DNA from 2 places in the Shewanella sp. ISS20 genome. Region 1 is predicted to be linked to the other one. Evidence: predicted binding sites of a transcription regulator. Region 1 holds the regulator's gene; the other holds the start of a gene.
What was found. Region 1 encodes MetJ, which represses methionine synthesis genes. Its sites were predicted from a motif close to TAGACGTCTAGACGTCTA; they were not measured.
Positions count from the first base shown of each region.

Region 2: metH (methionine synthase) is a predicted target of MetJ. The motif match lies at 12,015-12,032, and genes of this name have one in related genera.

Region 1 is NZ_JAWRZK010000001.1:2,425,103-2,441,575, reverse strand. It holds gene AC1HDP_RS11120 (efflux RND transporter permease subunit) at 1-1,947, shown strand, start outside; gene AC1HDP_RS11115 (alpha/beta hydrolase) at 2,041-3,096, opposite strand; gene AC1HDP_RS11110 (DedA family protein) at 3,383-3,997, shown strand; gene AC1HDP_RS11105 (LON peptidase substrate-binding domain-containing protein) at 4,175-4,744, shown strand; gene AC1HDP_RS11100 (pseudouridine synthase) at 4,855-5,787, shown strand; gene AC1HDP_RS11095 (alkaline phosphatase family protein) at 5,838-7,733, opposite strand; gene AC1HDP_RS11090 (conjugal transfer protein TraF) at 8,066-9,274, shown strand; gene metJ (met regulon transcriptional regulator MetJ) at 9,339-9,653, opposite strand; gene metB (cystathionine gamma-synthase) at 9,858-11,024, shown strand; gene AC1HDP_RS11075 (bifunctional aspartate kinase/homoserine dehydrogenase II) at 11,028-13,433, shown strand; gene AC1HDP_RS11070 (glucokinase) at 13,690-14,751, shown strand; gene metF (methylenetetrahydrofolate reductase) at 14,959-15,861, shown strand; gene AC1HDP_RS11060 (HdeD family acid-resistance protein) at 16,091-16,473, shown strand, end outside.
Region 2 is NZ_JAWRZK010000001.1:2,167,245-2,183,717, forward strand. It holds gene AC1HDP_RS10045 (helix-turn-helix transcriptional regulator) at 1-744, opposite strand, end outside; gene AC1HDP_RS10050 (YbhB/YbcL family Raf kinase inhibitor-like protein) at 841-1,344, opposite strand; gene AC1HDP_RS10055 (cold-shock protein) at 1,532-1,978, opposite strand; gene sodC (superoxide dismutase [Cu-Zn] SodC) at 2,171-2,698, opposite strand; gene AC1HDP_RS10065 (cobalamin-binding protein) at 2,852-3,739, opposite strand; gene cobO (cob(I)yrinic acid a,c-diamide adenosyltransferase) at 3,866-4,489, opposite strand; gene AC1HDP_RS10075 (cobyric acid synthase) at 4,482-6,053, opposite strand; gene cobU (bifunctional adenosylcobinamide kinase/adenosylcobinamide-phosphate guanylyltransferase) at 6,222-6,800, opposite strand; gene AC1HDP_RS10085 (adenosylcobinamide-GDP ribazoletransferase) at 6,797-7,594, opposite strand; gene cobT (nicotinate-nucleotide--dimethylbenzimidazole phosphoribosyltransferase) at 7,594-8,676, opposite strand; gene AC1HDP_RS10095 (FecCD family ABC transporter permease) at 8,669-9,667, opposite strand; gene AC1HDP_RS10100 (ABC transporter ATP-binding protein) at 9,735-10,583, opposite strand; cobalamin riboswitch at 10,699-10,848, opposite strand; gene AC1HDP_RS10105 (histidine phosphatase family protein) at 11,037-11,777, opposite strand; gene metH (methionine synthase) at 12,217-15,957, shown strand; gene AC1HDP_RS10115 (type I restriction endonuclease) at 16,455-16,473, shown strand, end outside.

The DNA of each region.
Region 1 (16,473 bases):
TTAATGCTGATGTCGTATTTTGATATGTCGGCCAACTTAATGTCACTTGGCGGCTTAGCTATCGCCATTGGTATGCTGGTGGACGGCTCAGTGGTGATGGTTGAAAACATCTTTAAGCATTTAAGCCGCGACTCTAACGCTACCGTAATGACTAAAGTGGCTGCGGCCGCCAAAGAAGTGTGCCGACCTATCTTCTTTGCCAGCTTAATCATTATGCTAGTGTTTGCGCCTTTGTTTTCACTAGAAGGGGTGGAAGGCAAATTGTTCCAGCCAATGGCGGTCAGTATTATTCTTGCCATGGCTTCCGCCTTAATAGTGTCACTGCTTATGGTGCCAGCCTTAGCTGTGTACTTATTTAATTCCGGAGTAAAGGTTCGCCATAACCCTATGTTAGCAGGGCTTGAAGCGACTTATCGCCGCCTGTTAGTGGCCACATTAGCCGCGCCTAAGCGAGTGTTAATTACGGCGTTAAGTCTATTTATTCTGACCATGCTGTTATTGCCGCGCCTTGGCACTGAATTTGTGCCTGAGTTAGAAGAAGGCACCATTAACTTGCGAGTGACCTTAGCGCCAACCGCCAGTTTAGGCACGGCCATCGACGTAGCCCCTAAACTTGAGGCCATTTTGCTTGAGTTCCCTGAAGTGGAATATGCCTTAAGCCGCATTGGCGCCCCTGAGCTTGGCGGCGATCCAGAGCCTGTGAGCAACATAGAAATCTACATTGGTTTAAAGCCAGTGTCTGAGTGGACATCGGCCAGCGATCGCTTTGAGTTACAACACTTGATGCAAGAGCGTTTAGCCGTGTATCCAGGCTTGTTACTGACGTTCTCGCAACCCATTGCTACCCGAGTGGATGAATTGCTCTCAGGGGTAAAAGCGCAGCTCGCGATTAAGCTGTTTGGCCCAGATTTGGATGTGTTATCAGCCAAAGGTCAGCAGTTATCTGAGCTAGTCGCTGGCATTGAAGGTGCTGTGGATGTGTCATTGGAGCAAGTGAGTGGTGAAGCTCAGCTGGTTGTGCGTCCGTATCGCGATCGTTTAGCTCGCTATGGCATAAGTGTCGATCAAGTCATGACCTTAGTGAGTGAAGGCATTGGCGGCGTCAGTGCTGGTCAAGTGATTGAAGGTAACGCGAGATACGATATTCAAGTGCGCTTAGCTGAGCAATATCGTAACTCCCCGGATGTGCTGGAAGACTTACTGCTAACCGGTACCAGCGGCGCTAAAGTGCGCTTAGGCGAAGTTGCCAGCGTTGCCGTTGAAATGGCGCCTCCGAATATTCGCCGTGATGATGTGCAGCGCCGCGTGGTAGTGCAAGCTAACGTCTCTGGCCGTGATATGGGCTCAGTGGTCAATGATATTTACGCCATAGTGCCACAAGCGGATTTACCGCCAGGCTATACCGTCATGGTGGGTGGTCAGTATGAAAACCAGCAAAGAGCGCAGCAAAAGCTGATGCTGGTGGTGCCGATTTCCGTGGCCTTGATTGCCTTGCTGCTGTTCTTCTCATTTGGTAGCGGTAAGCAAGCGGCGTTAATCATGGCTAACGTGCCATTGGCGCTCATCGGCGGGGTATTAGCCTTGTATTTAAGTGGCACCTATTTATCTGTGCCAAGCTCCATCGGTTTTATTACCTTATTTGGCGTAGCTGTCCTTAATGGCGTGGTGTTGGTGGATGCCATTAATCAGCGTCTTGCGACCGGTGAGTCTTTAGATAGCGCTGTGCTTGAAGGCACAGTAGGGCGTTTGCGCCCAGTATTAATGACGGCCTTAACCTCAGCATTAGGATTAATCCCTATCTTAATGTCATCAGGCATAGGTAGTGAGATTCAGCAGCCTTTAGCTGTGGTAGTGATTGGCGGCTTATTTAGCTCGACCGCGTTAACTTTGCTGGTGTTGCCAGCCTTGTATCGCGCCGCGCATCAAGGGCTAGCTCGCCCTGAATAACTGCGCGAAATGAAAACTTAAGCGTTATGAAAAATGCAGCCCAATGGCTGCATTTTTTTATGTTTCTTATTTTATAACAGCTTTGAAGCAGCGTTAAAACAGCGGCTTAATGCTGAATTTTTGCTGAGTGACAGCCTCATGAAACTCATCGGCCAACTGCTGGCTTTGAGCCACACTTTGACGCCAGTAACGCAGACGCGTGGCCGTATCTAGCTGACTAAAATCAGTGCGATCTGGCAGCTTATGCAATGGTAAACGCTCAATAAATTCACGGCTTGGCGCTAGCACTAAGGCCCTATCAAACGTCTTGGCATGGCGACGCCACGGCAGGGATTTATCAAACCAGCCAGGGCTCATATGCGAATAAAAATGCGGGTACAAGGTTAAGCCTTCGGCAAGTGCTAGCTTGAGCTTAAAGTGATAATCACTGATGCCGCCATCAAAATACTGGCCAGCAGGCAGATGCTTAATGCCGCGCACGCCATCAAGCAATAACGGAATACTGCCGCTTGCCAGCAATACTTGATTGAGGTTATCGCTGTGGTAATGGGCTTGAATACTATTGAGATCATCCACTTGGCTAAAGGCTTGATACTCTTGCTGCGGCGGGCTAACTAGCACTCGCTCAAAACTGTGATTAAGGAGGCGGCGATGCACAAGGTTAGTCATGGCCGCAAAGCTTAAGCCTAATGCCTGCAAGCTTTTATGGCGACTAGCATTAAAATGCTTAGCGCGGCACACCACAATATGATGGTGAATATACGGGTTATTGATGATTTCAGATGCGCCATTATCACCAAGGAAATGACTGACTAACGAGTTAACCTTGCAAGTGACTTCCTGCCTACTTGGGCGCGCGCTATAACTTTGGTCGATATAAGCATCCACTAGGCGATTATAGGCACTGCGGCTATCGTTTTGCGCTAAACAGGCTAAGCGCCACGCGCCCGATGATGAGCCTAAGGTGTGCAGCGGCGTTGTTCTGTCATTAAAAAAGTCACTAAAAAGATAATCATCTAACTTGGCCAAACCTAAAAATTTTGGGCCACCAGAGGCTGCCAGCATTTGGCTAAATAACTGTGGCTGCAATCCTTGCTCACGCAACTGAGTTAAGGCACTTGGGCCTGCGAGTAACTGTAATCCTGCCACTAGGCTTTCCTGTATGAGTTAAATGAAATCGCGCGGCTGTGATTAACTATCAACAAGGGCCGCCTTAACTTAGTCACTAAGTGCAAGAGATTATAGGAATTGTGTGGCGCTGGCGATAATGGGGTTGTGGTAAGTTAACTGTGCTAAGTGATGAATCAAAGGCCAGTGGGCCTAATGCAACTGATAGTCAACATGGGCTAGATGAAGCAATTATCATGGGATTATGCGCGCGCTTCATGATGATTATTAGCTAGAATAATGGCTTAAATGCCTTGGAGATAACCTAATGTTGGAATCAATCAATCATATAGTGGCTGAGCTTAGCCCGTGGCTGCATCAGTATGGTTATCTGGTGTTAGCGCTGGCGGTGGCGGTTGAAGGCTTTGGTATTCCAGCGCCGGGTCAGTCTTTGTTAATCGTGGCGGCTATTTTGGCGGCGGGCGGTCAAATGTCATTGCCATTAGTTATCTTAGTGGCGGCAGTGAGCGCCTTTTGCGGTAACTGTATTGGCTATTATTTAGGGGGTAGATTTGGCAAGGTGCTGCTAGATAAAGGCTGGATAAAGCCCTCCACAGAGCACAAGCTTCATAGTTTTATTGGTCAATATGGCGGCCTTGGCCTACTGATTAGCCGCTTTGTTGAAGGCTTAAAGCAGTATTTATGTTTAGGCTGCGGCATAGCTAAGATGCCAGTGCGTCAATTTTTATTCGGTAATCTATTAGCAACTAGCGTGTGGGCGCTAGTGTTTGGTTTAGGGCCTGCGCTCATTGAGCGCGAATTAACCCCAATACTTAATTTTTATCATCAACATCAGCAGTTAAGCTGGATGATTGCATCCCTTATCGTCTTGCTATTACTTGGACTGTTATGGCGCGCTAAGAATCGCCCGCTGGCTTCTTAACTTATTAAGCGCGACTTAACTGTGCGACTTAAGTACGCGCTTATTTATCTGAGATGGAATAAATTTCGCGGCTTAGCTGTCTAATCTTTACGCTATGCGTTATGTGTTTATAAGCATTTAACCCATGCGTTTACGTTAGCCCTAGTCATCTCGACCGCTATTATGCGGAGGCGCGCCATGAAAATTGAAGCTATGTCATTGTTTTCATCTGATATGCTGATTTTGCCTAGGGGGCGGCGTGAAATTCGAGTGGTGCAACCGCAACATCTAGTGACCATAGTTGAATGCCTTAAACTGCAGCAGCAACTGGCCATTGCCATGGAAAGTGAGTCCAACCCGCCTTGTTACCCCATAGCCACTCAGTGCCATATTATTGATTTCAATCAGTTAGCAGATAATAGCTTATCGATAGTGGTAGAAGGCATTCAGCGGGTGCGCGTGATTTCGAGTATGAAGCAAAAAGATGGCCGCTTCATGCTGCACACTTTACCTAGCCAACACTGGCAGTCTGAGCCGTTAGTGGGGGAATATCATATTGTGAGCTTGGCCTTACAGGAATTTTTTAAGGTGCATCCCGATCTATTCGATCTTTATGGTGATACCCATTTGCAAGATGCCAGTTGGGTGAGTGAGCGTTGGCTGGAATTATTGCCCATGTATAACAGTGATAAACATCAGTTACTGAGCCAACCCGATTGCCATAAGACGATGAATTTTGTCTTATCTTTGATTCAGCATGAGTTTTGATTGGAATGACTTAAGTGAGCGCTGGCTTAAGATCGCTTGAATGAATTTTGATTTTTTGGATTTTTGGGGTTTAGCGGTATGATCGCGCCACTGATTTTTTGCCGTGAATGATTATGACCTCTGCCCGCGCTGCCCAAGCCTCTTATCTGGTATTACCGCAACACCCTGATCCAAGCGTGACTGTGCTGGCTTACTTGTGTGAGCGTTTCCCCCATATAGAGGACGCTATTTGGCGCGATCGCATGAGCCAAGGCTTAGTCACTTGGCAAGATGGCAGCTTAATCGATCCCACAAGCCAATATAGATCGTGCGCGCGGGTGTATTATTTCCGTGAAGTCGTGGCTGAAACTAAGATCCCCTTTAAGGTAGAGATCTTGTATCAAGATGCTGAGATAGTCATTGCCTATAAGCCGCACTTTTTACCTGTGACTCCAAGTGGAAATTATGTCAACGAATGCCTAGTGCATCGCTTACGAATAGCCACAGGCATTGATACCTTAGTGCCAGCCCATCGCCTCGATCGCGAAACCGCCGGCATAGTGTTACTGAGCGCCAACCCTGACACGCGCCATCAATATCATGACTTGTTTAAGTCAAAAACCATTAATAAACAGTATCATGCCATAGCTAAGTTAACCCAGGAATTGATTGAGCAATATCAGGCCGGGCAATTACGCTTGCCTGTGGCGTGGACCATTGAAAATCGGCTCAAACCTGCCGATCCCAGCTTCTTAATGCAAGTGGTCGCGGGGGACGCCAATACTCATTCTGAGATCCGCTTAGTGGCGGTGAAAGGAAACCTTGGCCTGTTTGAATTAAGCCCTATCACCGGTAAAACCCATCAGTTACGAGTGCATATGCTAAGCCTTGGCATGCCGCTATTAAACGATCGTTTTTATCCTGAGTTGCAACCTAAAGGCCCAGATGATTTTGAGCGGCCATTACAGTTATTGGCGCGTGAGTTAAGTTTTTGCGATCCTATTACTCATATAGATCATCACTGGCAAGTGCCAGGGCTTGAACTTGAGCGCTGGCTTAGCTAGTGGGCACAGCAGCACTCTAAGGGATTCATCTAGCTGCCTTGGGGCAGCTCTTACTTGGCGGCATTAGCAGGCTTATTTGAACGCGCCATGGGCGAGTAAAACTCGCTAACACTGAGATCGCTATGCACCACTTGAATCGAGATTGGTGCGCCCTTGTCATCAAAATAAACTCGGCCAAAGCCACTTTTATTGACTAAACGTCGCTGCTTACTGTGGTTCGGCCTTAGGCTTCGAATCACCATGCGTTTACGCCGCGTGAGCCAATTAAGCGGCGAGGCGTAACCAAATAGCCAGCGATTAAACTTATCAAACCAAGGTAGCAATTTTTCTGGGAATTGATTTTTAAAACCACTGGCGGTGATTTGATGTATGTGCGGGCCGTGTTGGCGAAAGCGAATATGGATATCGTAGGCAAAAGAGTAGTGAACATCGCCAGATAAAATCACAAACTCTTCAGGCGTGCGTCTATGGCGAAAAATACTCAGTAGCGTATTGGCAGTGCCAGGATGCGCCATCCAGTTTTCAGCGTCCACTAATAAGGAGCCGCCAATGGCTGTGACTGTTTTTTGGATAACCTCAATTAGTTTCACACCAAACATGGGGGCGGGTGACACTAAGATCACTTGCCTTTGATCTAAAATACTCATCTGCAACTGACTTAAGGCTTCCCAGTCCATTAAGCCTGAGGGCTTAGCTAAGTTAGACTCTCTATGCCAGCGCTGGGTGCGGGTATCAAGTACCACGACTTTTGGCTGAGTGTTGAGCTCATAACCCCAAGCGTTATAGGCTAATAACTGATGGATGATGTTATCTTGCTCAGCCCCAAGCATGGGCGGCAGCGCCTCATAATCGACATTATTTAGCCAAGTGCTCACGCATTTAAGCTCGCGACTAAAGCGCTCTGGGCAATTACCTAAGCATTGAAATAGGCTGTAGCCAATCAAGGCATTGCCAATAATTCGCCTTGAAAAATCATGACCATAGGCCGCTTGCTCCCACTTAGCCGTGAGATTCCAATCATCGGTAATGTCATGATCATCAAAAATCATATACACGGGGACATGGGCTAATAAGCGCCTGACCTGAGTAAGGCCCGCCTTAAATACTAACAGTTGCTGCCATTGCTGTTGCCAGCGGCTTTGATTGGCTGGTGATAAATCGGGTAATTGATGCGGGATATCAAGGAGTTTCCAAAGCTCTGGCGACCATGTCAGCAGATATAAGGCGATGACTTCCGCAAGGCTTACCAGATGATTTTCGGCCATGGACGAGGTGAAAATGGGATGATTGCGATACCAGCGGCTAACACTTGTGATCCCAGCATAATTGGTCGTAGGTAAGAGATTTTTATGGCGGCCATAAAGCGCGCTAGCATCATAACTAAAGGCTTGGCTGTTTGCGATCGCAGCGCTAGTAAAGCTTTCTTGTGGCAAGCCCAGCATCTCAATGACTTTGGCGATCGCAACTAACATGGGACCTGCAATATCATCGACATACACTTGATCGCCGCTCATGATCAAGATATCAGGGCGCTGTGATGGCAAAGCTTGCGCGCCTTGCGCCAAGGTTTCATCGGCGGCCACTAAGGCATCACTACTGTGATGATGAGGCTGACGGCAAGATCCATGGATCACTTGCTCTAAGCGTGGCCGTAAATACAGGGACGGTGAGCTGCTGCGATCGTAAGTCAGATTGTCTATGCCAGCAAAAAGATCGCCATGCAAGCTATCACGCAACTGATATTCAATAGCGCGATCCAAAGCTAGTAGCTGATCGCTGCGCCAATGGAGCAAATATTGCCAAGCGTGCCTGCCTAAGCGCGTGGCCTCAATGTGGCTGCTATCTAGTAAATAGGGCGCATTATCAAGGCTCAAAGTTAATTGCGCTAACGGCTTAGAAGTGACTAGCCATAAACTTATATGGCTGCGATCGCTATGCCTAAGCATGGGACCTGCGAGCACTAATGGCAGCGGCGAAGAGGACAAAGGCTTATCCAGCTTATTATCTGAAGATAGGCTTAGGGTAAACAACGGCGCTGCGTTTGCAAAGTGCTAAGACTGATTATAAAGATTAACTCATTAAAAAAATTTTCCAATAAATTCGCCTTGCTGTTCAATTATTTGATTAATATCTTAGCGGTTTTTTAGCTAAAACTGCCGCTAAAAATAGCTGGATATTACTCTGCCTAAGATTTACTGAGCTAGAGTAAATACAAGGCAGATCTTGATATTTTCAGCATGATTCTTGATGTGCTACAAGCTAATAAATCAGGGAGATAATGATGAAAACTAACCAAGGATGGCTGCTATTTACCACGGCATGTCTTAGTGGCATAAGCGCTAGCGCTTTTGCTGGGCAAGCCAATATAGATGCAAGAGCACTAGCTATGGGCGGCGTTGGCGTGGCTAGTAGTCAGCAGGCGGCATCTGTGTTTTATAATCCTGCCTTACTCGCCAAACCTAGCAGTCGCAAAAATGATATCGATCTTTTACTGCCGTCAGTCATGGCAACTTTTTCTGATCGCGATGATCTGCAAAGCGGCTTTGATCAAGTGCAACAAAGTTATGATGGCCTTAATCAAGCCATAGATAATGCCGATGAGGCGCAGATTGATGCCTATCGGCAGCAATTAATTACCAATCTCGAGCAATTAGCCGGTGACAGTGGCTATGTTAATGCGGCTATTGGCGCCGCAGTGGCTATGCCGTCATGGCGCATTCCTGCCGCTGTATTTTATCAAACCTATGTGGAAGGCATGGCGATCGCCGATGTCACTCAAAGGGATCTTGATGTGTTAGCCGCGCTTGATCCCAGTAATCCGCCCGATACGCGCTCATTAACTTCAAGTGGCACAGCAGTGGCTGGGGCTGTGTCTGAGCTTGGGGTGGCGCTCAGTTATCCCTTATCTATCGTCAATATGCCTGTGACTGTGGGGATAAGCCCCAAAATTCAGCGCTTAGATAGTTTTAACTATGTGGCGAGCGCTAATAATTTTGATAATGATGATATTAGCGATGATAAATACCGCAGTAATGCCACCCATTTTAATTTGGATGTGGGCATGACCATAATGCCTCTGCACAATCTCACTTTAGGACTGAGCGCGCGGGATCTTATTAGCCACAGCTTAGACAGTTTAGCTATTGATGGTCAGAGTTTTAGCTTTAATGTTGAGCCAAAATATACCTTAGGTGTGGCTTGGGATTGGCAGCGATTGATGCTGAGCTCAGACATTGATTTAAATAAAGATAAGCCATTTGAGGCTATGACTGCGAGCCAATATTGGCGCATGGGCGGCGAGCTTAAAGCGACTGACTGGTTATCCTTGCGCTTAGGTTATCGCTATGACATAGAAGCTACCCATGATGATATTTACACCATAGGTTCAGGAGTCAGCATTGGTGATGTTTTTTCGATAGATTTAGCCGGTATGATTGGCTCTGGCGATAGTCTGGGCGCTGCGCTGCAAACCCGTTACCAGTTTTGAGTGATTAACTGTTTGAAACATTAACAAGGGGCCTAGGCCCCTTGTTATTGCCATGAGACCTGGATTACTCCATGTCTTCCCATGCGATTCCCATCTCATCCATAATACGCTTGGCATCTGCCGGAATGCTGTCAGGCTTGTCTTTTGACAGGTCTTCATCATTCGGTAATGGCTGGCCAGTGTAGGCATGCAGAAATGCTTCACACAGTAACTCACTGTTAGTTGCGTGACGCAGGTTGCTAACTTGTCTGCGAGTACGCTCATCAGTCAAGACTTTCAGCACCTTCAAAGGAATAGACACAGTGATCTTTTTCACTTGTTCATTCTTTTTGCCATGTTCAGCATAAGGGCTGATGTAGTCGCCATTCCATTCGGTCATTGATTCACCTGTGATATCAAGAATTCGGGGCAGATTTTAACCCCTTACAATCTCTAGTCAAATTATTGCGGTGTTTTCGGGATCAATGCAAATAGATTTCTTGATGTTTGGATGTCTATCCCGCTAAACGGCTATTGACCTTGATTATTTAATAAGCTAGCTTAGACGTCTAGACATCTATTATGGCATTAAGCGGAGTTGATTATGGCCAACAGATATACAGCAACTGCAGCCGTGCGCCAAGGCATTGAAAGTGATACTCAGCATGGGGCGGTAGTGCCACCATTATACCTGTCGACCAATTACAGTTTTAGTGATCATTTAAGTCCACGCGCCTTTGATTACAGCCGCTCTGGTAATCCTACCCGCTGTTTGTTGGCCGAAGCACTCGCTGAACTTGAGCATGGCGTCGGCGCAGTAGTAACTGCCACTGGCATGGCTGCCATCACCCTAGTCACAAGTTTACTGACTCCTGAGCAGCTGCTGATTATTCCCCATGATTGTTATGGCGGCAGTTATCGCTTGTTTACTCATTTGGCTGCCAAAGGGCATTTTCAACTTAAAGTCATAGATCAAACCGATGCCGCAGCAATTGATGCCGCCTTAACATTACAGCCTGCTATGGTTTGGCTTGAAACCCCATCCAATCCTTTGCTGCGCATTGTCGATATTGCTGCTATTGCCCACAAGCTTAAAGAGACTGACAGCTTATTAGTGGTCGATAACACTTTTCTGTCGCCAGTCTTGCAGCAACCCTTGTTACTTGGCGCTGATATAGTTGTGCATTCCACCACTAAATACATTAATGGTCATAGCGATGTCGTTGGCGGCGCCGTGATTGCAAAAGATGCTGCTATCGCTGATAAGCTTAACTGGTGGTCCAATACGCTAGGCTTAACCGGCGGCGCGTTTGATAGCTATTTAACCTTAAGAGGGCTGCGTACCTTAAGTGTGCGTATGCGCCAACATCAAGAAAACTGCCAAGCTGTGGTGGCCTTATTGCAGCAAAGTACGGCGGTGAGCCAGATTCATTTTCCAGGACTTAGCTCTCATCCCGCCCACAGCATTGCCGTGCGCCAGCAACAAGGCTTTGGCGCTATGGTGAGTTTTGAGCTTAAAGGCGGCCAAGCGCAATTGACCCGTTTTCTCAGTGAGCTTAAGTTTTTCTCGCTGGCCGAAAGTTTAGGTGGGGTGGAAAGTTTAGTGGCCATTCCTGCCACTATGACCCACAGAGCTATGGATCCAGAGGCGCGGCGTTTAGCGGGTATTAGTGATAATTTGATCCGTTTATCAATAGGCATTGAAGATCCACGGGATCTAGTGGCTGATTTGTCCCACGCATTAGCCGTGGCCAGTGGTTTAGAGGAGTAAGGTATGGTGCGTCGTCATTTGCATAAATTTGGTGGTTCAAGCTTGGCGGATGCCGATTGTTATCGCCGGGTGGCTCATATACTGCTAACCCATGGTCAGAGTAACGATCTGGTGGTGGTGTCTGCTGCGGGCAAGACCACCAACAAGCTATATCATTTATTAGCTTTGCGTCAGCAAGGCGCTATTTGGCAAGAAGCCTTAGCGGAATTAATTCAGTATCAACAGCATATGGTGGAGCAGTTACTCACCAATGATAGCGCCCGTGATTTGCGTGAGCGCCTTGGCGCCGATAAAGCTGAGATAGTGACTTTATTGCAGCTCGATGCCATGACCCATTATCAAACCAGTTATCTAGTGAGCTTTGGTGAGCGCTGGTCGGCGCGGCTCATGGCGGCGTTACTGCGCGGCTCAGGGGTTGAAGCTTGTCACGTGTATGCGCCGAGTATTTTAGTCGCTGATGAAGGCATAGTGCCTAAGATCCGTATGGATCAATCGCGGAAACTAGTGCAGCGTTTATTGGATGAATCTGGCGATCAACGTTTAGTGATCACAGGTTTTATATGCAGTAACCCTCAAGGCGAAACCTTGTTATTGGGTCGTAATGGATCGGATTTTAGCGCTACTTTGATCGCCGCGTTAGCGGGCATCAATCGAGTGACTATTTGGACTGACGTCGAAGGCGTGTTTAATGCCGATCCTAATAAGATCAGCGATGCGCAGCTGCTCGATTCCATGACCTTAGCTGAAGCCGATCGCTTGGCGCGACTAGGATCGCCCGTATTGCATGAACGTACTTTGCAGCCTTTGTTTGATACCGAGGTGAGTTTAGCTGTGCGCTCAAGCTATGCATCCCACACTAAATTTACGTTGATTTCTCCTGTGACTCATAGCGCCAGCGCGCCAGTGGTTACTAGCCTGCAACGCGTAAGCTTACTACGCTGCCAAGTAGCAGGCGATGGCAAGGAGTTATTAGCGGCGCTTACTCAGCAAGGCGTGCCCTTGTTAGCCCATTGGCTGCATACCAATGAGCAAGAGGCTTGTGAGCTTAGCTTGGCCTGCACCTTAGATAATGGCCAGCAAACCTTGCTCTTATTGCAGCAGCTGAGCGATGCCTTTGGCCTTAGCGCCATTAGTCGCTGTGATGACTACGGCTTAGTTGCCTTAGTTAGCGCGGATGCCAATGTCTATCGCCGCGGTTTCGCGCGCTTACTTAATCGCCGCGCCTTTGCTTTATACCAAGATGAATTGAGCTTAGTAACCTTAGTGCCAGCCGCGCAGGTGACAACTCTAACTCAAAAGGTGCATAGACGCTGCGCTGGACCACGTAAGCGTATTGGTGTGATTTTACTTGGCGCTGGCAATATAGGTTCGGCTTGGTTGCAGTTATTTGCTAAGGCGCGGGCAAATTTAAGCAATGAATTACAAATCAGCCTTGAGCTATTAGGGGTAGTGAGTTCTACCAAGGCCTATATAGATGCGAAAGGCATAGATGCTAGCGTTGGCATTGAGCGTTTAGTCGAGCAAGGGCAAGAGTGGCAATTTACTGATTTATTTGAGCAATTAACCGCTTTGCCTTGTGATGAGCTGATTGCCTTAGATATTAGCGCCAGCGCCAGTTTAACTTTGCACTATCCGGCATTTTTGGCCCATGGCATTCATATGGTGAGTGCCAATAAACTCGCAGGCTCCAGTCCATTACCCTTTTATCGCCAGTTAAAGCAGCAGCTTAATGTCAGGCGCTTATTTTGGCGCTATAACGCCAGCTGCGGCGCCGGTTTACCCGTGCAACATTCGTTAAATGATTTACATAATTCAGGCGATAAAGTCGAAGCCATAGGTGGGATCTTTTCTGGCACCTTATGTTGGTTGTTTGAGAAATTTGATGGCAGCCAAGATTTTTCACAGTTAGTGCTTGAGGCTAAAGAGTTAGGGATCACTGAGCCTGATCCCCGCGATGATCTTTCTGGGCGGGATATGCAGCGCAAATTATTGATCTTAGCCCGCGAGATAGGCTTGCCCCTTGAGCTTGACGATATTGAGTTAACCTCATTAGTGCCAGATCATTTGCAGCATGTGTCATTAACTGAATTTATTGATCAGTTAAGCGATCTTAATGGCCCCATGGCCACAGCCCTTGCTCATGCGGCGGCGCAAGGGCAAGTGATCCGTTATGTGGCAAGTCTTGATCTACAGGGCGGCAAGTGTCGCGCTAAGGTGGGATTAGAGTCAGTTGCAAGAATGCACCCTTACGCCAACTTAACCCCTGGGGATAATGTGTTTGTGATCCGATCGGCTTGCTATCACAGTAATCCTTTGATCATTCGTGGCCCAGGTGCTGGCCGTGAAGTAACGGCCTCTGCGGTGCAATCGGATCTGGCGCAAATTTGCCACGATCTATTACACGAATAAGACAATAATAAGTTGTGAGTGGCCTTTGATCTTTAGCAACTAAGTTAACTTACTACTTCGCCATTAATAAAAGCCAATGCCCGTTAGGTATTGGCTTTTTTGTTTCTAGATAGCGACAGTGAGTTGTATATTTGGCTGCACCTTTAGATCATACCTAAGCTATAAGTAATTGAAGGGATTCGTTGAAAATACCAAAGAGTGCTTAAAAATCATCAATAATTACTAAATGCCAGTTAATGACGGAAGGATCGCGGCGATGAATAAGGCATGGATCTTAGTGGCAGATATAGGCGGCACTAATGGCCGGTTTGCATTAGTAGCGGCTGACGTTAATAGCAATTTATATGAACCTATGTTGGTGGCTAGTGGAGGGCATTTAGAGAATAAGCCCATGTGCCAACAAGCCCTGACTTTAGCCAGTAAAGGCGCGCGTAGCGTATTGGCATTAGTGCAGCAATATTTGGCATTGATACCTACAGATTTTAAGATAATTGGCGCGAGCCTTGCCTTAGCAGGCCCTGTGATTAATCAGCAAGTGCATCTTATTAACTTAGGTTGGAGCACTTGTGCTACTCAATTAAGCGCGGTGCTTAATATGCATGTGCTGCTGCTTAATGATTTTGTAGCTTACGCCAACAGTGTCCCCGCCTTAGATCCCAAACAGTTATTAACTCTTAGAGCAGGAGAAGCTGTCACTAGCGCCCCGATTTTAGTGCTCGGCCCAGGCACAGGTTTTGGCGCTGCGGTTTTGCATCCTATGAAGCAGCACTTTGTCCCCGTTGGCTGTGAAGCGGGCCATATTTGCCTTGCTGCCACCAATGCTGAGCAAGATGCCTTACTGCTACATGCCCGCCGCCAAGTCAGTGTGGTTAATGTGGAATATTTTTTATCAGGCCCAGGTTTAGTGCGCTTATGTCAAGCAATGGCAGAGCTTATGCTTAGAGAGGCTCAATCTGGAGAGACACCAATCAACGCAATTCCTACAAGCTTACTCGATTCCCCTGCGGCCATTACCGAAGCCGCTTTGGCGGGGAACTCAGTACTCGCAATTCGCACTCTTAGATGTTTTTGTTATTGGCTCGGGCAAGTGGTGAGTGATTTAGTGCTGGCTCATGGCGCCTTAGGTGGCGTGGTACTTTGCGGCGGCATTTTGCCAAAAATAGTGCCCTTGATTAAGCAAGATGAGTTTATAAATGGGGTTATGGCAAAAGATGATGTGCGCCATTATTTGCAGCCTGTTCCCATTCAGTTAGCGCTCAATAGCGATACCGCCCTTATCGGCGCCGCCTTATGGTGGCAGCAACATCAGCTTGAATAAGGCAAATTGCCAATCACAACTTGGCACAGCAAAGCACGTCACAGCGTAGCCTTACTCATGGGGTAAGGTTACAAAACTTAACTGTATGTTGCCATTTAATGGCTTTATTGTGGGTGAATGAAAAATTTACGCTTGACTTAGCTCAAATGCGCTCTAGTATATGGGCGTATAGACGTCTAAACGTCCATCAGCTTAAGGGAATATATTATGGCTTTTCATCATGCGCACTACGCTCAATCTTTGAATCAGAATCTGGCTGAGCTTAAAGACGATATTAATGTTTCATTTGAATTTTTCCCGCCTGCGACCCAAGAGATGGAGCAATTGCTGTGGCAATCGATTGGACGCCTAGCGCCACTTAAGCCTAAGTTTGTGTCTGTGACTTATGGCGCAAATTCTGGGGTGCGGGATCGCACTCACTCTGTGATTGAACGCATTCAGCGTGAAACAGATTTAATCGCAGCGCCCCATCTCACCTTAGTGGATGCCAGTGATGTTGAATTGCGCCAATTAGCGCAAAACTACTGGCAGCAGGGCATTAAGCATATAGTGGCGCTGCGTGGTGATTTACCCGCAGGTAGCCCCAAGCCCACACGCTTTGCCAATGATTTAGTGAGCTTATTAAAGTCTGTGGCGGATTTTGATATTTCAGTTGCGGCTTACCCAGAAGTTCATCCCGATGCTAGTAGCGCCCAGGCGGATTTAATTCACCTTAAACGCAAGATTGATGCGGGCGCCAATCGCGCTATCACCCAGTTTTTCTTCAATGTGGAATCGTATTTGCGCTTTCGCGATCGCTGCACGGCAGCTGGCATAGATGTGGAAATTATTCCAGGGATCTTACCTGTCACTAACTTTACTCAGCTGAAGCGCTTTGCTGGCATGACTAACGTAGCCTTGCCAACTTGGCTGCATAAGCAGTTTGATGGTTTAGAGGATGATGCTCACACTCGGCAATTAGTGGGCGCCAATGTGGCGATTGATATGGTAAAAGTCTTGTGCCAAGAAGGGGTTAAAGATTTTCATTTTTATACCCTTAATCGCGCTGAGCTTAGTTATGCCATTTGCCACACCTTAGGCGTTAGGCCGCAGGCTCATGCCTTGGCCTAATTGAGACAAGTCTAGTGAGGGCTACCTATGGTCATAGTTGCTAAGGGTTAGTTAGGTAAATCATAATTCATCACTAGTTAATTGTAAAAAACTCAATATTTACAATTAGATAGTTTATATTTTTGGACGCGTGCCCATATTGCTCCTGTCAGGCCTGAGTTTATTCTGGTGTTGGAATCTCGCCTTAGCTAAACTCTATCTTCACATACAATTTACATCAGGCAGCACCATGAATGATATGAATCAGTTAATTGCTGGGGCGTCCAAAGCCAGTAAAAAGTGGGGCATAATTACCCTTATTTTTGGTCTTATTGCCTTGGCATTACCTATGGTGATGGGCTTAGCGGTCACTTTATTATTTGGTGTGGTACTGCTTATCGTTGGCTTCGTGCAAAGTTTGGCCGCTTGGCCTGGTGAAGGCCGCGGTTTTAGTGCCCGCTTAGTGTTTGCCATCATTACAGGTATTGCCGGTTTAGTGGTGCTATTTATGCCAAGCCTAGGGCTTGCCACCTTAACCTTATTCTTAGGCATTTATTTTGTGCTAGATGGCATGGCAAGCCTAACCAGCGCCCTGCAAATGCGCCCACGTCATGGCTGGGGATATATAGCCAT
Region 2 (16,473 bases), 260 kb from region 1:
TTGACTCGGGGTGACGCCAAACTGCTGTTTAAAGCGCGCGCTGAAGCGACTATCCGACAGATAACCGCAGGCTTTAGCGACATCACCTAAAGATTGCTGTTGCTGCAATAAACCTAAGGCGTGATTCATCCGAATTTGCGCTAATAAATCACTAAAATGCTCACCTTCTTGCGCTAACTTGCGGGTTATGGTGGCGCGGCTCATGCCTAACTGCTGGCCCGCGGATGCTAAAGTATGCTCGGCGCTCGGCTCATTCATCAGTAAGCGACAAAGCTTGTGTTTAACGCTTTGCTGCTGAAAGCTAAACAGCATAGATAAGGCGCCAACGCTAGCCAGTTCGCTATATAGCCCCAGCAAAAATGCCGCTTGGGTGTCTTCACTTAAGCTTTGTTTTTGCATCTGCCATAACACTTCAAAACACCAAGCTAAATTAGAGCCGACGCTTAGCGTAATCGACTCAAGTTGTACTTGGCTTGATTGCGCCAATAAATGACTGGGGGGCGGCATTAATAAACTTAAGGTGCGCGAGTAGAACTCGCCTTGATGCGGGTGATTTACGAAAGTTAAATACTGGCCAGCAGAGCTCAAGAGCCACACATCTTTAGTGAGCGGTAATTCTTGCTGTTGCCACCATAAGGCCTTACTGCCCTTTTGCACCCAAGTAATAGTGGGGGCGAACATTTGCACATTGTGCAAATGCTGCGGGTGCCGACTCTTAAAGGTTGAAAACTGACAGATTGACATCGATAGCCCCAGCTAAATACATTTGCTCACCTATGATGCTGTTATAAGAGGCTTGTTGTACCACAGCCTCTTATACAAACAGCTTAAATACTAAGGCTATTCTTGCACATAAATGGCAGTCAAGGTGGCAGATGCGCTCGCGGTGGCGTTAAGCATAAAGCCGACCATAGCCGCCGATGGATTTTCTGGTAAATCTAAGCTAGCCACAGGCAATGCCCATAAGGTGAAATGGTATCTGTGCATACCGTGGCCTGCTGGAGGGCAAGCGCCGCCATAACCTAAGCTGCCGTAATCATTTCTTAACTCACGCGATCCCGCAATAGTGCCTGAAGCGCCGCGGCCAATAGAGATAACGCTGGCAGGAATATTAACCACTTGCCAATGCCACCAGCCTGAACCTGTAGGAGCATCTGGGTCAAACACAGTAATGGCATAGCTTTTAGTATTAGCAGGGGCACCTTGCCAGCTTAACTGGGGGGATAAGTTGAGCTGGCCATCACCAAAGGTAAAATCATCTCCCATGGGGCGGCCTTCAAAAATGTCATCACTGCTTAACGTCATGCCAACGCTGTTTTCGCTCAATACATGTATTGCTCTCATCACGCTATCCTCTTTGATTTGATAGCCAAAGAATAGTCCTATTTTAATAGCAATGTATTACGCAAAGGCTCAATTCTAATTAAATATGAATAATTTTGAGCCTTAGAGCCTTTAAAACTGACTAGCTATGATAAATCAGAACTAAGTAAGCGCTGACTAGATACATCAGCGCCTAAGACAGGGAACTTTACACTAAAGAAGGTGCAGCGCTGCTGCTGATGGCTTGAGATTGGAGTGCTGAGCTTGGCGCAGCAGGTGTTGAATCATTGGTGTATAACCGATAGAGGGCGGCGCAAACTAAAATCACCACAGCTATTACGATTAATCGCCCAAAGCTAAACAGCCAAGTAGGCTGGCTTACAGCGGCAACAACAGCTTGGGGTTCAATGGGCTGAGGTTTGGTTTGCTGGCAAGCATCAATTGCGGAATTAATGGCTTTGACTTTACCGTCGGCCTGCCTATCTAACTGAAACAAAATAATATCACCAATTTCAGGCGGGCGACTTGGCTGTTTCAGCGACGAGATATGAATAAAGACTTCGCGGCCAGCATTAACGCTAACGTCAGGCTTAATAAAGCCATAACCTTGGTTATGATGCCAACGAACCAGTTTTCCTTTGAGTAAGCTGCCCAAACGTCCTCCAACAGTGGGAAGGCATTAAATGGTTAGCACCTTCTTAAATTAGAATGACAGTCTGTCAGGACACATGAAAGCTTACAAGGGGTTAGCTAGGCTTATTTTTGGCAGCAAGCAATTGGCGCCCCCCAAACTCCCCCCTTAATCCACTAAAGCATCACTTGAGTGACAGCTAAAGGCTCATCTCGCTTACTTAGCAACACCGCAAGCCATACGCGCGCCGCCACCACCTAATGGCGCAGGATGATCTGAGTGATTATCACCGCCTATGTGCACCATAATCGCCTTACCTTTAATATCGCTGGCGGTTAAGCGCGGCGCTAATACAGGTGTGGTCGCTGTGCCATCGGCATTAACGCTTAAGCTAGGTAAATCGCCTTTATGATTATCTTTAGTCCAAGGATAGCCATGCTTACCAGTATTATCTGGGTCGAAATGACCACCAGCGGCGCCGCCTAATACAGTTTTACCCTCTTTAGTGCTAGGGTCGCAGCTGCCATTGGCATGCACATGGAATCCATGCTGACCCGCGCTTAAGCCTTTAAGATTAGGCGTGAATACTAAGCCATAGTCAGTTTCGCTAATTACGATTTCACCGATTGCTTGATTGCCATCTGCGCTTAATAAAGCCATGTCGACCACGCTGACATCGGCGGCATGAGCGGCGCTAAAACCTAAGCTAGATACGAGTGTGCCAATTACCAACATCTTGTTCATTTAAAGCTCCTTTTTTTACATTAGGTATTTTACATCAAGTGGGTTACATCCAATCGATACTTTCCAAGCGGCTAGCCAGCACAGGGTTAGTTGTGCATAGGTGCCAAGCTTAAGCCCAGTTTGAGCCTAGCTTGAGCTTAGCCATCAGGGTAACTATTTTTTCCTAGCAGCATCTAACGCCTGACACAGAGAACGAATACCAAGTAAGGCGCGTGGCGTAGGCCTGTGCAGTAAATCTGCATTTAACTGGGTGATATGCTTATTTTTTACCGCGGGGATCATGGGCCATTTACCCCAATCTATCCCTGATACATTACCATGATTTTCGCTTTGCAAAATCACTTGCGGCATAGCCATCACTACTTGCTCTACATTGACTTGTGGGTACTCAGACATGGAATCAGCAAAAATATTATCCCCATGACAAATGCTGATGATTTGCTGGATCCAACTGCCGTTAGCGACTGTCATCAATGGCTTAGGCCATAACTGATAAAACACGCTCACAGGAGGGATCATCTGGTATTGCTGTTCTATCATAGCCAATTGCGCTAAGTAATCAGCCGCCACCTTATCAGCCTCAGCTTGTAAGCCTGTTAGCTGCCCAAGCTCGCTTAAGGTAGTAGCAACAGATGAAAGCGTCTTAGCGTCTGAATTATAAAGCGTAATGCCAAGGCTTTTTAGGCGCTCAATATCTTCTGGACGATTGCCTGTTTGCCAATACACCACGAGATCAGGCTTAAGTGACACCACTTTTTCAATGGAAATCCCATAATAACCGCCAATGCTTGGGATTTTTTTGGCGTCTTCAGGAAAATCCGCATGATCTATGGTCGCCACAATGCGATTCCCCGCACCTATGGCATAAAGCAGCTCAACACTGTGGGGCGATAAGGCCACAATTGTCATGGCAGGCGAGCGCGCTGCCACAACTGGCGTATCAGCTTGACTAGCTTCTGTGTCAACCACGGTTTCAGCAACTGCCTGCAGCCCCATAAGTAACACTAATAAAAACACACAACGATTAACCAACCCTGTCATTATCTTTTCCATGATTATTCTTTTTTAAAACGCTTACTTACGTTTTCGGCCAACATTGAGGATTAACGCTAAAGCTTAGCCTTAGCCACCACCTCAGCCAAGTCATCAATATTTAGTCATCAGTGCTTAGTAATCAAAGCCTGGCTGCGCCTTAATGCCATTATCAAAGGCATGTTTAACCGATTGCACTTCACTCACAGTATCGGCAATCTCAATCACGGCGCGATGACAAGCGCGGCCAGTAATGATGACGTGCTGCATCGGCGGGCGATTTTGTAGCGCCTTAATCACTCTATCAACATCAAGGTAGTGATAACTCAGCATATAAGTGAGCTCATCAAGCATCACGCAATCTATGCTTTCATCTTGCAGTAACTGCTCAGCCGCAAGCCAAGCCTCTTCTGCGGCGGCGGTATCTTTTTGCTTATCTTGAGTCTCCCAAGTAAAGCCTGTGGCCATCACATGAAAAGTCACCCCAGCGCCTTCTAGCAAATTACGCTCACCGCACTCCCACGCGCCTTTAATAAACTGCACTACCGCCGCGCGTTTGCCATGGCCGACAGCGCGCGCCACAGTGCCAAAGCCCGAGCTAGATTTACCTTTGCCGTTACCTGTGAGCACCAATAAAATGCCCTTTTCATCTTGGGCGGCGGCAATCTTGACATCAACGCCAGCTTTAAGTTTTTGCTGGCGCTGTTTATGACGTTCAGCGTTAGTGTCGGTCGTTGGCATTTCAGTCGGCTTATCCATAATGTTGTTGATTTCCAGTATCTAGGCAGAGTTGTAGCAGTGAAAAATCTAAGTGTTGCTCTAAGGTATCAGCCAAGCGATTAAGGTTATCTTCGCGCAGCTTGTCCATATCTATGGCTTGCTGGCTATTGCCAAGACCTGCCCATTGCAGCAATAAGTTAGCGGCCTCTGGGTTATCAAATAGGCCGTGCACATAAGTGCCGAGAATTTGATTATCATCAGAAACCATACCATCAAGGCGCGCCTGCGTATCGCTTGTAGATTCAAGCGCTATGGCCTGCACATTAGGGCGCAGTAATTGACTCACGCCGCAGTGAATTTCATAGCCGTCAACAGCGGCGGTTTGTCCATTTAATTGCAGCTCACCGCTAACATTGCGCAGTTGCTTGTGTGGCTTAAGCTCGGTCACCATAGGCAGTAAACCTAGACCATCACTGACCCCTGCCTCGCCTTCAATGCCTTGGCTATCATCAATTTCAAGCCCGAGCATTTGATAGCCGCCGCAAATACCTATGACCTTACCGCCATAACGTAAATGCCGCTTAATCGCTGTATCCCACCCTTGTTGATACAGATACGCTAAATCGTCCCGCACTTGCTTGCTACCAGGAATAATAATTAAATCCGCCGCCGGCAGCGAGCTTAGCTCACTACTGGCATGCACTAAGGTGAGGTTTACTCGCGGGTGCTGACGCAAGGCATCAATATCGGTGTGATTACTAATGCGCGGCGTCACCAACACCAGCACATTGATGCAGTCTTGCTGCTCTGTTGGCATAGGTAAATCGGCAAAACCATCTTCAGCATCAAGCTGCAGATTATCCAAATAAGGCAGCACCCCAATCACAGGTTTGCCGGTGCGCTCTTCTAGCATCTTAAGGCCTGGCTCTAGCAGACTAATGTCGCCGCGAAAACGGTTAATCACAAAGCCTTTAATGCGCGCCTGCTCTGACGGCGATAACAGCATTAAGGTGCCAATCAACTGGGCAAATACGCCGCCTTTATCGATATCAGCCACTAAGATCACCGGGCAATCCACGGTTTCTGCAAAGCCCATGTTTGCCATATCACCCGCACGCAAATTGATTTCCGCTGGGCTGCCCGCGCCTTCCACCAGCACCATTTCAAATTGCTGCTGCAAGTTACGGTACGAGCTTAAAATGGCTTCAAACACTTGCGCCTTGGCTTTAAGGCTATGGGGTCCAAAAAACTCTTTAGCGGCAACTGAGCTGAGCACTTGGCCTTGCACAACCACTTGCGCTTGAGTATCGTTTTGAGGCTTTAACAACAGCGGATTAAAATCGTTACGCGGCGCTTGATAACAAGCCGCCGCTTGCAAGGCTTGGGCGCGGCCAATTTCGCCGCCATCAATAGTAACAGCGCTATTAAGCGCCATATTTTGCGGTTTAAAAGGGGCAACCTTATGGCCTTGACGCGCAAAGACGCGGCATAAACCTGCAACCACTGTGGTTTTACCGGCATCGGACGTGGTGCCTTGCACCATTAAGCAGCGAGCTGCGCGCTTTTGAGAGCTTTGAGTCATAATGGGGACCAATGTGTTCATACACAATCCTTTGTATTTTTTAGATAATTTGCTATCAGCGCCAAGGCCTTTTGGGCTCAGCGCTTACGTGTCGCTACTGTTAGTATCGACACAGCTCTTATCGATAGGATGCTATCGATACGGTTTTATCACTTCGGTGCTAACACTGCTGTCTTTGCGAACATAGCGTTAAGGCCTTGATTTAAGTGGCAAAGGCAGTCCTGCCACCACTAAAGTAACCTTATCAGCGCACGCGGCTACCGCTTGGTTGAGCCAACCGGCTTCATCAGTGAAGCGGCGCGATAACTCGCCTAAAGGCACTATGCCTGAGCCCACTTCATTACTGACGATAACTAAGTGACCACTAAAATCTGTGATGGCCACCAGCAGTTGCTGCTTAACTTGGTTAAAATGCTCTGTATCGGCCACTAGATGCTTAGCGTCATCACATAAATTAGCTTCATCACATAAATAGCCGCTTAACCACAAGGTTAAACAGTCCACTAGCACTAGTTGCTGGGGATGATTTAAGGCGTGTAACGTCGCCGCTAATTCAGTGCCTACTTCATGGGTGTGCCACTTGATGGCGCCGCCTTGCCTGTCTTTTTGATGGCGCTCAATACGCGCGCGCATTTCATCATCCAGTGCCAAGGCTGTCGCCACATAATGGCAAGAATAGCCAGGATAAGTTTGCACTAAATCGGCAATACACTGCTCAGCAAAGCGACTCTTACCACTGCGACAGCCGCCTATGACTAAATGCTTCATATAAGTGGTATCCATGGCATTAATTGACTGCCTGTAATGGCAAGTAGCAACAGATAAATCAACACTTCACTAAGCTGCTGCGCCGCACCTAAGGTATCGCCGGTATAACCGCCAATTTGGCGGCGAAACCATAAGACCAACAGTTGCCGACAGGCAATAAGACCTATGCCTAACACCATAATAGTGCTTAACGGCAGCGAGAATACCAGTACTAATGCCGTGAGTAATAATACACCTAAATCAATAGGTTGCTGCTGATTAGCCAGCGGCTTAGATTTACCTTCATCACGCACATAAGTTTCAGTGTAAATAAGGCTCGCCGCTAATACGCGGCTTAAACCGTGAGCGAGCACGAGCGCCACGACCGCAGCCATTAACGAATGCTCAGCCAGTAAGGTTAAGGCTTGCCATTTCAGCAATAAAATAAGCAATATGGCGACCGCGCCATAAGTGCCAAGACGCGAGTCCTTCATGATCGCAAGCTTATCGCTCACTTGCCAGCCGCCGCCAAAACCATCGGCAGTATCGGCTAAACCATCTTCATGAAAGGCGCCGGTGAGTAGCACGCTCAGCAGCATCACAATAATGACCACGACTGAGATAGGTAACCACTGGGCCAATATCACTAATGCTAGGCCGCACAGGGCGCCCATTAAAATACCGACTAAACCAAAGTAGCGACTGGCATGATTAAGCTTGTCGCTATCAACTTGTATGCTGGCAGGCACAGGAATGCGGGTGAAAAAGCCGATGGCAACCAGCATTAATTGCCATTCTTTGATGAGACGCGCCATCACAGCGCGCTGTCATCGTTAGCATTGGCAGGAACCACAGCATCGACCTTAGCATCATCAAAGCTTGCCATCTGGTTATAAAAATTCACTGCGGCCTCAACCATAGGTAAACATAAGGCGGCGCCGCTACCTTCACCAAGGCGCATGCCTAAATCTAAAATCGGCTCAGCATTTAATAAGTTCAGCATCAGCTGATGACCACGCTCGGCGCTGTTATGGGCAAAAATTAAATAATCGCGGCACTCTGGGTGCATGTTCACGGCAAGTAGCGCAGCGGCGGTAACAATAAAACCATCAATAATCACCAGCATGCCTTGCTCAGCGGCCGCTAAAATGGCGCCCGTCAGCATGACTATTTCAAAGCCGCCCACGGCAGCTAAAATCGCTTTAGCATCTTTCATTTTTTTGCGGTGAGTATTTAAGGCTAATTGCACTAAACGCACTTTATGCTCAAGGGCATCATCGCTTATGCCAGTGCCGCGTCCCACACAATCTTTGGCGTCCAAATCGGTTAAGGCCGCTAAAATGGCGGCGGCCGATGAGGTATTACCTATGCCCATTTCGCCAAGGGCCAATAAATTACAGCCTTGAGCTTGATAGTGATTCACTAAGGTGCGCGCCTGCGTTAAGCCTTGCTCCACTTGCTCTAAACTCATGGCATCACGCAAATGAAAGGCGCGAGTACCCGCCCCTAAACGGCAGCTAAAGAAATCCCCTTGATTGGTGACTTGCTCAGGTGCCGTTAACGGTTTAACTATGCCAGCATCCACTAAGCCCAGCTTAAAGCCCGTTTGCCGACAAAACACATTCACCGCGGCGCCGCCGGCTAAAAAGTTCTGCAACATCTGGCGCGTTACCGCTTGCGGCGCAATCGATACACCTTCATTGGCTATGCCATGATCGCCTGCAAACACCAACATGGTTGGTGATGAAATTGCTAATTTAGCTTGGTTTTGCACTAATGCCACTTGCAGCGCTAAGGATTCAAGCTTACCAAGCGCGCCTAACGGCTTAGTTTTTTGATTGATAACATGCTGAATGCTTGCTTGATTACTCTTATCTAATGACTTGATATTAAACATCGTGTTCCTGTTGCCGCCGCTTAAGTACAAAGAGAAAAAATACGCTACCTAGTGCGGCTGTAATAACGCCTACAGGTAACTCTTGATTAGGGATTAATAAACGCGCTAAAACATCCACCCATACCATAAAAATGCCGCCCGTAAGAGCTATCAGCAATAATGGCTGCCGCCCGGGGAGCAATAACCTAACTGTGTGTGGGATCATCAAGCCAACAAAGCCAATGCCGCCACAAGTGGCAACCAGCACAGCTGTAATTAATGAGCATAATAACAATACCTTAAGCCGTAAATTGGCGACGTTCAAGCCTAAAGTATGGGCAGTTTCATCGCCGCCTAACATGGCTAATAACTGCCGTTTCATCGCTAGCAATATGCCAAGGCTCACAAGCACTACCACGCTTGGCAGTAATAACCCTTGCCAAGTAGCAGCGCTAAAGCTGCCCAAGGTCCAAAACAGCACAGAGGCCGCAGCCATAGGATCAGAGAAATACAGCAATAAGCTCGCCAAGGCGGCAAACATAAAGGATGTGGCCACCCCAGCTAATAGCATGCGTTCCACCTGTCCATGCAAGCCTTTGCCGCTAACGCCTAACACTAAAAGCGCTGATAGACTCGCGCCAATAAAAGCGCCTATGGGCAAACTTAACCAAGACAATGCCGCGCTACCGAGCGCCGAGGTCATAACAACCACAGCCCCTAATGAGGCCCCCGATGAGATACCAAATAAATAAGGGTCGGCCAATGGGTTACGAGTCACCATTTGTAATACGGCGCCCGCTATGGATAAGCCTGCGCCTGCGATAAAGGCGAGTAAAACCCGCGGTAAACGCAGTTGCCACCATATTTGCCAGCTTAATGAATCCGGCGCGGCACCTGTGATAAAACTCATTACATCCTTGAGAATATGACTCATAGATAAAGGCACAGCCCCGAAACTGCTGGCCAGCAATAAGCTCAATAATAAACTCAATAACAAGCCCAGTAACATCATCACTAAGGCGGCGCTATAACTGAGCCCAGCCAGAGTGCTTGCTTTGATATGTGTCTTAAACAGCATGTTAGTTATTGACCTTGTGCTGATTAATCCCTTGATGAAGTGATTGGCTAGAGACTTGGTTAGGCGATCGATTTTGAAATTCATAACCGTAAAAATATTGAATACATGGGCGCGAGTGCTGCGGATGCTTAACTAGCTGACAGCACACACCAAAGACATCGGCAATGCGCGCTTCTGTCAGCACTTCTGCGGGCGTGCCCATGGCCACTACTTGGCCGTGATTAAGCATTAATAACTGATCGCACAAGGCGCTGGCTAAATTGAGATCGTGAATCGAGGCTATGACTGTCATATCCAGCGAATGCACTAATTCCATAATTTGGATTTGATAGCGAATATCCAGATGATTGGTGGGTTCATCTAAGATGAGTAATTGCGGTTGCTGCAATAAGGCTCTGGCAATTAAGGCGCGCTGTTTCTCGCCGCCCGATAGGCCGTGATAAGGGCGCTTTGCTAATAGGGAGATGCCCACGCGCTCAAGCACGGCTGCAATATTGGCTTTATCGCTGGCGGTAAGTGAAGCAAACCAACCTTTATGCGGCGTTAACCCTAGAGCCACTAGTTGCTCAACCGTCATATCCAGTTCAACAGGAGTATCTTGCTGCACCACAGCGACTTTACGGGCAAATTCCTTGGCAGAATACTGAGCAATCGGCTCGCCATTAAGCTCAATAGTGGCCGCTGTTGGCACTATATAGCGGTAAAGGCAGCGCAGCAATGATGACTTACCCGCGCCATTGGGGCCAATAATGCCAAGCATTTGCCCTGTCTTTACAGAAAAAGCGATAGCATCGAGTAAGGCGCGATCGCCCACTTGCCAGTGTAAGCCGTTAACCTCAAGCGATGCCATGGCGCGCCCCGAGCAAATAAGCGGTGCGGCCAAGCTTGGCGTCAAGAGGGGCGCGAGCCATTGAAATTGCGCTGTGATTCACTGTGTCTCTCCGGCTAGGTGACCCGCCTAGCATGATAAGTGGTTGTCAAAGGCAGGTATTCTGACTTGAGCCTAAGCTCTTACAGTTGCGGGTACAGTTCGGGCTTATGAGCTAACGCTCCCCGATTCCCTTTATCGCCAAGTTGCAGCATGCTGCCTTGGCACCTTTGACTCGATTGTGTGGCAAGCTTAGTTCGAGTTTGTGTTTGTATTTTTAGCGAAAGCCCAAGCCAAGCCGCGGGCAATTCTAACGTAATTTTTGCGCTCAAGTTACTGTTAAGTGTTGAGTGTTGAGTGTTAAGCGCTATCACCCTTAGGTGCTAAACCTTGCACTGTTAAGCTGTAAACTCAGATACCACGCCCTTTTTAGCTTCAGCCAGCCGCGCTTGGCCAAATCAAGCGTAAATGCCACTGACCTTTATCTAAACAAGCCATGATTTCCACCTCAGCGCCATAGCCTAGCTGTAACTGACTATAAATACCGGCATGCTGCCCAAGCCCTAAGGCTTTAGCCATTAAGTAGCGCATCACGCCGCCATGAGTGACTAGCCACACACACGGCGTACTGTGATTATGGCGATTAGCAGGCGCGCGCGTAAGAACACTGGTCAACACTTGCTGCCACAGGCTATCAAGCCGCGCGGCAAAGGCTGCCATGGTTTCAGCATTTGGCGGCGCAAATGCCCAAGGGTCGGCATAAAAATCTTCAACGGCGCTTGGCGTGTGCTGATAAATATTGCTAATTAACTGCCCGTCCCAATCGCCATAATTAAGCTCACGTAATTGCTCAGTCACTTCAACCTTGGGCCCTGCGCCATTCGGCCAATGCTGCTGATAAAACGTCATCAGCCCTTGGCGGCAGCGCCCAAGATCTGAGCTCACAATCAAATGAGGTGCGCCCAAGCGCGCATAGCTATGAGTCAGGGCTTGCTGCAATTGTTGCAAGCCAAGCGCGCTCGGCGCGACATCGCTATGGCCACGAAAGATTGCGCCGCCATGACACTGCCCGTGTCGAAACAGCATAATGCGCACGTTGGTAAACTCAGTGCTATCCCCATCTGATTTTGTAGCATCAATGGTGGTGTTTGTAGCACTAGTAGTAGCTCTTGGCATTAGCCCCTCGCAGTTGCATAAAACAATCAATTAAAAACAGTGGTAGCCAAGTGCCATTGGCTACCAGTATTAGCGCCATCTCAGTTAGCTAATCTGACTAACTCATTCCAGTTAACTCACTCCGGAAAACTCACTTAAGCCAATTTAAGCCAACTTAAGCTAGCCAGTCTCCACCAATTAAGCTGAGCTTGGTACTGTGATGCCCCTACTTGCATTAGCCATCAAAAAACATGATTATAGACGTCTATACGTTTAAACATCCAAAACATTTTAGACCAGAGACACAAAACTAGGTGGGTAAGATTACCGAACAAGGCAATAACCACAACAAGATCACAACAAAAACTGGCATCTAAAGCGCGGCTACTCCATAGTGGATTGGCCGATAACTATAAGATAAATAACAGTTAGCACGATAATAACTAGCAGGAAGATGATCATGGAACGCGAATCTCAAGCTCAACAAGGTAATTCTGTACGCGCGGCATTAACCCAAGCATTGACCGAGCGCATTCTGGTGCTCGATGGCGCCATGGGCACTATGATCCAAGGCCATCAATTACAAGAAGCCGATTACCGCGGTGAGCGCTTTAAGGATTGGCATACCGATGTTAAAGGTAACAACGACCTCTTGGTATTATCTCAACCACAGATCATCAAACAAATTCATCGAGATTACCTGCTTGCTGGCGCCGATATTATTGAAACTAATACCTTTAACGCCACTACTATCGCTATGGCTGATTATGACATGCAGTCACTGTCGGCCGAGATTAACTTTGCAGGCGCGCGCTTAGCCCGTGAGGCCTGTGATGAAGTCACACTCGCAACCGGAGTTCGCCGCTATGTGGCGGGTGTGTTAGGCCCCACTAACCGTACTTGCTCCATTAGCCCTGATGTTAATGACCCTGGCTTTCGCAACGTCAGCTTTGATGAGTTAGTGACCGCTTACACTGAATCTACCAAAGCCCTCATCGAAGGCGGCAGCGATATTATCTTAGTTGAAACCATCTTTGATACCTTAAATGCGAAAGCCGCCTTATTTGCCATTGAAACTGTCTTTGATGAACTCTTTGGGGTGCATTCACCAAATCGCCCACCGGTAATGATATCTGGCACTATTACCGATGCCTCGGGTCGCACCTTAACCGGCCAAACCACAGAAGCCTTTTATAATTCACTGCGCCATATCAAGCCGCTATCCATTGGCCTTAACTGCGCCCTTGGCCCAAAAGAACTGCGCCCTTATGTGGAAGAATTAGCGCGCATTAGCGAATGCTTTGTATCGGCGCACCCGAATGCCGGCTTACCTAACGAATTTGGTGGCTATGATGAAACGCCCCACGACATGGCGCGGGTAATTAAAGAATGGGCGGCCGAAGGCTTACTGAATATTATTGGCGGCTGCTGCGGCAGTACCCCAGAGCATATCCGCGTTATTCGTGACGCTGTGCTTAAACACCCGCCAAGACTGATACCAAATATTCCGGTTGCATGCCGCCTAGCAGGTTTGGAACCACTGACTATCGCTGCCAAAACCTTGTTTGTAAACGTGGGGGAGCGCACTAACGTCACAGGTTCAGCTAAGTTTTTACGCCTGATTAAAGAAGGAAAATTTGAAGAAGCGCTCGATGTTGCCCGCGAGCAAGTAGAAAGCGGCGCGCAAATTATTGATATCAACATGGATGAAGGCATGCTCGATGGCGCTGAAATCATGCATAAGTTTTTAAATTTAATTGCCTCTGAGCCAGATATTAGCCGCGTGCCGATTATGATCGACTCCTCTAAATGGGAAGTGATAGAAGCTGGGCTTAAATGCGTTCAAGGCAAGAGCATAGTTAACTCTATATCCTTAAAAGAAGGCGAAGCTAAGTTTATTGAGCAAGCCACCTTAGTGAAGCGCTACGGCGCCGCGGCCATCATCATGGCGTTTGATGAACAAGGCCAAGCCGATACTAAGGCGCGCAAAATTGAAATTTGTACCCGCGCTTATCGGGTGTTAGTTGATAAGGTTGGTTTTCCGCCCGAAGACATTATTTTTGACCCCAATATTTTTGCCATCGCCACAGGTATAGATGAGCACGACAACTATGCCGTCGATTTTATTGATGCCATTAAAGAAATTAAGGCCACCCTGCCCCACGCCATGATTTCTGGCGGCGTATCGAATGTGTCGTTTTCGTTTCGCGGTAATAATCCGGTGCGCGAAGCCATACATGCCGTGTTTTTATATCACGCCATTAATGTCGGTATGGACATGGGCATAGTCAACGCTGGGCAGTTAGCGATTTATGATGATATTGACCCCGAATTAAAAGCGCGGGTTGAAAATGTAGTGCTTAATTTGCCATGTAAAGTGGCGGACTCCAGCAATACCGAGCAACTGTTAGAAATCGCCGAGCAGTACCGCGGCGATGGAGCCACTGTGAGTAAAAAAGAAGATCTTGAGTGGCGTACTTGGCCAGTCAAGCAACGCCTCGCCCACGCACTCGTTAAAGGTATTACCGAGTTTATCGACCAAGATACCGAAGAAGCGCGCCAACTTGCCACCCGTCCGCTCGATGTGATTGAAGGGCCATTAATGGATGGCATGAACATAGTCGGTGACCTCTTTGGCTCAGGCAAAATGTTCTTACCCCAAGTGGTTAAATCGGCGCGCGTCATGAAAAAGGCGGTGGCCTACTTAAACCCTTATATAGAACTAGAAAAAGCCGAAGGTCAGTCTAACGGCAGAATTTTAATGGTGACAGTCAAGGGCGATGTGCACGATATCGGCAAGAATATCGTCGGCGTAGTGCTCGCCTGTAACGGTTTTGAAGTGTTTGATTTAGGCGTTATGGTATCGGTTGATAAGATTCTAGAAGCAGTGAAAACCCACAAGATTGATATTATCGGCATGTCAGGCTTAATTACCCCAAGCCTTGATGAAATGGTGCATAACGTTAAAACCTTCCACCGCGAAGGCTTAACTATACCGGCGATTATTGGCGGCGCCACTTGCTCGAAAATTCATACCGCAGTAAAAATAGCCCCCCATTATCCCCATGGCGCCATTTACATTGCCGATGCGTCCCGCGCTGTGCCTATGGTCAGTAAACTGATTAGCAATGAGACGCGCCAAGCCACCATAGATCAAACCTATGCCGAATATGCGGATATGCGCGAAAAGCGCTTAGCTCAGGCTAAACGCAAAAATATCGTCTCCATTGAAGAGGCTCGCGCTAATAGCTGCCAGCATGATTGGGCCAATTACACCCCAGTTACGCCTAAGGTACTCGGCCGCCAAGTGTTTGATGATTATCCGCTCGCCGATTTAGTGGAGCGCATCGATTGGACACCGTTTTTCCGCGCGTGGGAATTGCACGGCCATTACCCCGAAATCCTTACCGATAAAGTAGTCGGCGAAGAAGCCCAAAAACTGTTTGCCGATGGCAAGGCCATGCTTAATACCATAATCCAAGAAAAATGGCTGACCGCCAAAGGCGTTATCGGTTTATTCCCAGCCAATACAGTCAATTTTGATGATATTGAACTTTATACCGATGACAGCCGCACTGAGCTTGAGTTAACGACTCATCACCTGCGGATGCAAATCGAGCGCGTCGGCAACCATAACTTCTGCCTTGCCGATTTTGTGGCACCAAAAGACAGCGGCATTGCTGATTACATGGGCGGTTTTGCAGTTACCACAGGTCACGGCATAGATGAGCATGTGGCGCGCTTTGAAGCCAATCACGATGACTACAATGCCATTATGCTTAAATGCTTAGCAGACCGTTTAGCCGAAGCCTTTGCTGAGCGGATGCACGAGCGTGTGCGCAAAGAGTTTTGGGGTTACGCCAGTGATGAAATGCTTGATAACGAAGCCTTAATTCGCGAAAAATATAAAGGCATACGCCCAGCCCCAGGGTATCCCGCTTGCCCTGATCACACCGAAAAAGGCTTATTGTGGGACTTACTTAAGCCCGATGAAACTATCAATCTTAACATTACAGAAAGCTATGCCATGTACCCCACAGCCGCGGTTTCTGGCTGGTACTTTGCCCACCCACAATCGCGCTACTTTGGCATCACCAATATTGGTCGCGATCAAGTGGCAGACTATGCCAAGCGCAAAGGCATGTCAGTGACAGACACCGAGAAGTGGTTAGCACCTGTGCTTGATTATGATCCAGAGTAATCAACGCCCAGTGTAAACAGGTTCGGAATTTTTCTGCTGATGGTGTGGTTATGAGTTTCGCTGTTGGTATGGTTTACACGGATGTGGAGGTTAGTTTCACTTGCCGTGTAAACCAAGTTTTGCTGGCAACTATGATGAGTGATACTCATTAACTTGTCATGGCTATTCGCCTGCGGCGGGCTACCGTGTTGTCGATTTCTCGACTCGCCGCGAGTACATCCTTGTAGGCTCAACTGCGGCATCCTTGCCGCAGATGGTCTCGAACTCGACAACACACTATCTATTCCAACCGTCCACTTTCTAATATTCTTTTTACCATCGTCTTAACTTAATATTGCTATATATAAATTAGTAGTCATTTAAATTAGCAAACTTAAATTGAGTGGTCGTCAATAGAAATTAAATGGTTAAGACGACAATTAGCATTTATCAGTCTAGATAATTTATTAGCTGGCTGATATAAAACAAGCCTACTAATGCAAAACAAGAGTAATAAAATGGACTTTATTGAACGCG